Regions from separate parts of the Lactiplantibacillus plantarum genome, predicted to be linked through region 2. Evidence: riboswitches for the same ligand, from Rfam matches in the RefSeq annotation. Region 2 holds a riboswitch; the other holds the start of a gene.
The links. Region 2 has a riboswitch for thiamine pyrophosphate ahead of thiM (hydroxyethylthiazole kinase). Riboswitches for the same ligand answer to the same signal wherever they lie in the genome.
Positions count from the first base shown of each region.

Region 1: it holds a riboswitch for thiamine pyrophosphate, as region 2 does, so the genes downstream of both, E5260_RS14380 (ECF transporter S component) here and thiM (hydroxyethylthiazole kinase) in region 2, are expected to answer to the same signal.

Region 1 covers NZ_CP039121.1:3,041,079-3,044,294, reverse strand. Annotated here, with positions in the region: gene E5260_RS14385 (ABC transporter ATP-binding protein) at 1-1,033, opposite strand, end outside; gene E5260_RS14380 (ECF transporter S component) at 1,063-1,632, opposite strand; TPP riboswitch at 1,735-1,828, opposite strand; gene E5260_RS14375 (glutathione peroxidase) at 1,973-2,458, shown strand; gene E5260_RS14370 (aldo/keto reductase) at 2,509-3,216, shown strand, end outside.
Region 2 covers NZ_CP039121.1:3,144,450-3,147,665, forward strand. Annotated here, with positions in the region: gene thiD (bifunctional hydroxymethylpyrimidine kinase/phosphomethylpyrimidine kinase) at 1-650, opposite strand, end outside; gene thiM (hydroxyethylthiazole kinase) at 676-1,467, opposite strand; TPP riboswitch at 1,546-1,651, opposite strand; gene E5260_RS14830 (zinc-binding dehydrogenase) at 1,823-2,800, shown strand; gene larE (ATP-dependent sacrificial sulfur transferase LarE) at 3,000-3,216, opposite strand, start outside.

The sequences.
Region 1 (3,216 bases), 100 kb from region 2:
CAGCGACCGTGATGTTTAAAAACTGGGTCTCAGCGTCCTGGAAGAGCAAGGCGACATGGCGAGCATAGCGTTTGCGTTTTAGCTTATCGATAGGTGTGCCTTCGTAACGAATTTCGCCAGTATAGGGATGCAGACGGACGAGGGCTTCAAATAACGTGGATTTACCGCTACCGTTAGGACCCGTGATCAGCGTATTGTGTTGTGCCAACAATTGACGCGTTGTCGGTACTAATAGTTGACGATCACCTGCCTGTAAAGTGACGTGATCAAGTTGAAAACAAGGGTGTTCAACGCGTTGCGGTGCTGACCATGACCGTTGTGGCTGCTCAGTAAAGGCTGAAAATAACTCAGACCAGGTGGTGCGGTCAATGAGCTGTAAGTGCTGGTCCTTGATTTGGACGACTTGATCGACGAGCCGTTCGTAACCTGTTAGGTCATGATCCGCCAAGATGATTGTCTTCCCATGTTGATTGCGTAGTTCCACGAGTCGGTCTAACAAGACGGCTCGTGCGGTCGGATCGACACTGGCAAAGGGCTCATCTAGTAGAATGACATCGCTATCCATAGCGACAATGATTGCAAGGGCCACTTTCTGTTTCTCGCCACCGGATAAATGATTTAATAGTCGTGACTGTAAATTTCGGATACCAACAAAGTCAAGCGCACTAAGTAAGCGGGCCGGTATTTGGTCACGGGGCACTTGTAAGTTCTCAAGTGCGAAAATTAGTTCATTTTCAACGGTATCCATGGCAAACTGCTGATTAGGATTCTGAAACATCATGGCAACGTGCTGAGCGCGCTGATTAGCGGTGCTAGCAGTTAATGACTGACCATCAAAGGTAATGGTGCCGTAATCTGGAGTCAGGGGTAGTAAGCCTGCAATCAGCTTTAGGAGCGTCGACTTACCTGTTCCCGATGGCCCTGTCAATAGGATGAAGCTTTGCCGTGGTAGTGTTAGGTTAACGCGATCCAGAATGGGTGTCGACGCCTGTGGATAGGTGTAAGTTAAATTATTCAGCGCGATACTAGCCATTCGAGAAAGCCTCCATTTTATAAAGTGTATTAATGCGTTGATTTTAAAACATGACTGCGATCAAGTAGGTCCGTGATGGTTTTAGTTAACAGACCCCCGAAAACAAACATCGAAATAAAGCGAACGACCACGTATAAAATCAAGAGCCATAGCTGTAATTTATAGTAACCATTACGGGCAAGGTCCCAGCCAAAGGTGACCACAGTAGTTGTTGCGGCCGCAGCCGTTAAGCCTAACCAGTCATAGTGTTTGTAGCCAGTGACGATATAACCTAGTTCGGCCCCAAATCCTTGCACGACACCAGAAATCAATGTGGTGATTCCCCATTGACCACCGAAAAACATTTCGACGGTTGCTGCGAGGAGCTCACCTAGCGTTGCCGAACCCTTTAGTCGAATGAGGTAGCCAGCTAACATGCCGGGCATGCACCATAAGCCAAGTAGTAGTTCATTAGCCAGACCGCTTAGACCAAATGGTGTCAGGGCCGCACTTAAAATGTTATAAACAAAATTAGTCCCCATAAAGATGGCACCAAAGAAAATACCAATTAGTGCCAGTAAAATAATATCGTTCAAGTACCATGATTTAACCCATTTCATTGTTAAATCCTCCCAAAAGTAGTTTGTCATTCACGCATCCAAGCGACAAAAAACGCCTACCACGATTATCGGTGGCAGGCGGCTAAGTCTGAATTGATGGTTCCCCAAATAAAAGCATTGCTCCCTGCGCTGGCATTGTCCAGATTCAGGTTCAATGGGTATTATCTCAGCCGTGATGGCACCCCAGTTGCTATGAATGATACGTTTAGTGTAACGGATAATGACATTCAGTGCAATCAATTTTCCGGAAACTAAAGCAAAGTATGATGAAAAGTCACAATTTTGTGGTTTACTATGGATAAAGCAATGTATTTGGTTAATATTCTTAGGAGGGATCTCGATGGCAGAATCAGTGTATGATTTTACAGAAACTGAGATGAGTGGTGCGCCACTTGACTTGTCACAATATCGCGGTCAGGTCTTGCTAATCGTGAATACGGCTAGCAACTGTGGCCTGGCGCCACAGTTTAAAGGATTAGAAGAACTTTATCAGAAGTATCAGCAGGAGGGCCTAGTGGTCTTGGGATTGCCATCCAATCAATTTCATCAAGAAAAGGCGGATGACGATGAGATCCATGACTATTGTCAACGGCACTACGGGGTAACGTTCCCCATGACCAAACGGGTGATGGTTAATGGTGATGACGCTGATCCGTTATTTACTTACCTCAAACAGGCGGCGGGACATGGCCGAATCAAGTGGAATTTCACAAAATTCCTGATTGGTCGTGATGGCCGTGTGCTCGAACGCTATGCCCCAACGACACGGCCGGCAACATTTGAAGCAGCGATTCGTGATGCCTTGGCTGATCGTTCAGAAAATTAACGATAAATTTAACAATGATCGTTTAATTTAAAAGAAAGAAGTGGCTTAAGTTGGAAACTTATACGTTACGTGATGGTTTAACAGTACCTAAAATTGGCTTTGGAACATATAAACTGAATGGTGCTCATGGTGTGCAAGTGATCGACTCAGCGATTGATCGCGGCTACCGATTATTAGATACGGCCTTTAACTATGAAAATGAAGGTGCTGTTGGTGAAGCGGTTCGGCGTTCGTCAGTACCGCGTTCGGAACTCTTGATTTCATCAAAACTTCCTGGTCGCCACCACACCTACACGGAAGCTATCAATACGATTCAAGAATCATTATATCGAGCTGGCCTGGATTATTATGATTTATATTTGATTCATTGGCCTAATCCTAAGGAGGATCATTATGTTGAAGCTTGGCAGGCACTGATTGATGCCCAGAAGTTAGGCTTGATTCGTTCGATTGGGGTCTCGAATTTCTTACCAGAACATTTAGAACGATTAAACAAAGAAACGGGTGTTTTACCCGTCATTAATCAGGTCGAATTACATCCGTACTTTAACCAACAGGCACAACGGGATTATGATCAAGCACACGGTATTTTGACGCAAGATTGGAGTCCCCTTGGCCGGGCCAGTGAGATGCTTCAAAATGAGACGCTCAAAGAGATTGCTGCGCACTACCATAAAAATGTTGGTCAGTTGATTTTACGGTGGGAACTACAGTTAGGGACCTTGCCGATTCCAAAGTCGTCAACGCCGAGCCGTCAA
Region 2 (3,216 bases):
AGAGTATCTCCCGTGCCGTGGGTCCGCACCGTATCAATCCGTGGAGCCGAAAGCCAAAAGGCGGTCCCGTCAGCCAACAATACGAAGTCATTAGCTAAATCAGGATTATCACCATGCCCACCTTTAATAATGACATTGTCAGCACCTAACCCCTGTAGCGCATGTCCAGCTGTAACCATCGCTTGATTACTAGTGATTGCCTGACCGGTTAATCGTTCTGCTTCCGGTAAATTCGGTGTCACAACAGTCGCTAACGGGATCAGTTCGTCGCGAACCGTTTTAATCGCATCCGCGGCTAATAACGCCGCCCCGCCTTTCGCAATCATGACTGGATCAACTGTCAGCGGCCCAAAATCAACTCGTTTCAAGTTCTCAACGACGGCATGGACATGTTCAGCATCTGCAAGCATCCCCGTTTTACAAGCGCGAATGTCTAAGTCAGCTGCTAACGAAGCAAATTGTTCGTCAATGAGCTTCGTCGGCATTGCCATAAAATCTTGGACCCCCAATGTATTTTGAGCTGTCACGGCAACGACTACCGCGGTACCAAAAACGTGACGTGCCTGCATCGTTTTTAAATCGGCCATGACACCGGCACCGCCACCACTGTCCGTACCAGCAATCGTTGCCACTTGTGGAAATTCATTCATTAAATCTCGCGACCCTTCATTATATTTAATCAACTTTAGCAATTGTTTGAATTTCTGACACTGTCACTAAGCTCAGCCGGTCAATCAAATCAATGGCAAATGTGGCGGGACGATCGGCCGTCAGCTGACTGGCGACAAGTTCCCCCGCTCCCGCTAAGACTAAGCAAGCCATTTGCGCCGCCTGGTAAATATCGGTTGGACTAACGGCTGTAAAAGCCGCGACGATACTAGAAAGTAAATCGCCCGAGCCCACGTGACGTTGGAAAAGCGGGGTACCATTAGCGACTTTAACAACGCGCCGACCATCCGTAATAACATCAGTAGGTCCCGACAATATGACACAGCATTGAAATTGCTGTGCACAAGCTTGAGCAATTTCAACCAGGTCGCCCTGACCGCTCCCCGCATCAATGCCTTTCGCTTGCCAATCCATGCCAGCCAATGCCGCAATTTCACCAGCATTGCCCCGAATAACATCGACTTGAAAATCAGATAGTAATGCTAGCGCGACTTCTTTTCGATAAGGGACCGCCCCGACGGCCACCGGATCAAGAACGACTGGCTTATGATACTGATTAGCAAGCTTACCAACCACTCGCATTTGATCAATCTGGGTGGTGGTCAAGGTTCCTAAATTAATGCAAACTGCCCCGGCAATTTGGACCATCGTCTCTGCTTCTTGGACTTCAGCTGACATAATTGGCGAGGCCCCTAACGCGTTTAGCCCATTGGCAACGTCTTGAACCGTAACAAAATTGGCAATGTTAAAAACAATCGGATTGTGATCCCGTAAAGTATTCAATAATTGTAATTCCATAGCAATTCTCCTCCTCATTGACCGTCACACCAATCAAAAACGACCACCAATCAACATGCATTGATCCAGTGGCCGCTAACATTAGCTGTGACACTTTCCTACGCAAGTTTGAGCTTACAGGTTCAGAGGGATCGGCACTTACAGCACCATCTCAGCCCATTTTTGGACACCCCTAGTGTTTAAAAATATTCAATTACTAACCTTAGTCTAACGATTGTAACCGCTAACGTCAATCTTTCCGTTAGCCGAATCACCCTCATTGCTACTTAATTAATTAGGCATTAAAGTTTAAATTCACCGCCGCGACCGGTTATAATAAAAAGCAAATATGCCTTTAAGAAAAGAGTGATTGAAGATGCAAGCACTTGTTGTGCCAGATCCATCCGCTCAAACTATGAAACAGCTTCAATGGCAAGAACGGCCCATGCCCAACCTCGGGCCAACTGAGGTGTTGATCAAGACCCAAGCAGTCGGGCTCAATCCGGTAGATTTTAAATTAGTTACGGCGGGTAACGCCGCCTGGCAATATCCACACACACTAGGACTAGACACAGCTGGAATCGTGGAAGCGGTTGGCGCTGAGGTCACTAATTTTCGGCCTGGCGAACGAGTTTGTGGGCACGCTAATCTCGCCAATAATGGGACGTTTGCCGAATACGTGAGTTTACCAGCAGCCGTGCTAGCTAAGATTCCAACGACTGTGAGCTTTGAAGCAGCCGCCGCTAGTCTCTGCGCTGGATTGACGGCTTATCAGGCCCTCCTGCGCAAAGCCAATTTAAATGCCGCGCAAACTGTGCTGATCCATGCAGGTGCGGGCGGTGTAGGCAGTATGGCTATTCAACTCGCTAAGGCTGCTGGCAAGACCGTCTTCACGACCGTTTCACAGGCCAAGCAAGCCTTCGTGGCACCGCTGCATCCCGATGCCCAAATCGATTACCATCATGAAGATGTGACCACATGCATTCAAGACCTAACGCAGCAGCACGGTGTTGATCTGATCATTAATACCATTGGTCATGCTGATGCGGACTTACCGCGCTTAGCTTACAATGGCCAGCTTGTCTGTGTATTAGCAACTCCGGACCACTTTCCAAGTAATCAAGTTGTAACTATCAGTAAATTGGACCTCGGTGGTGCCCACCGTAGCGGTAACCCAGCGCAAGTTGCCGATCTTGGGCAAATGACCGCCGCCTTATTAGCTTTGGTCCAAACTGGCAAGGTCGACCCACTAATTACTCAGGTCTTGCACCGTGACCAACTTGTAAGTGGTTTACAACAACTCCAAGCTGGTCAAGTCGTTGGTAAACTCGTCGTGACTTTTGACGCCTGTTGATCTAAAAATGAAGATACGAAAAACGCAGCTCAAGGGCGGCCTTGAACTGCGCTTTTTGGGGTGTCAGGCGATAATCGCAACATGTGCGTATCGGCTGGGGTTACGATTATCATCGGGTGGGCGAATGAACCATGATCACCGCCGTTCAGCCGCCCATCTCCGATTAATCCCGACACCACTATCATTAATTTGATTAGGCCTAGGCGAAAGTGGCCAATTGTGCCTTGGTCAACGTATCATTCATCCGACCACTACGGAAGCCACCTAAATCAAGGGTAACGTAGCGGAATCCAAGTGATTGTAATTGACGGTTAACGCGGTCGTTAAAGACTAAGAAATCACCAATTCGTGCTTCTGGTAATTCGATCCGCGCAATATCATTGTGGAAACGAACCCGGACCGTTGGAAAACCTAAA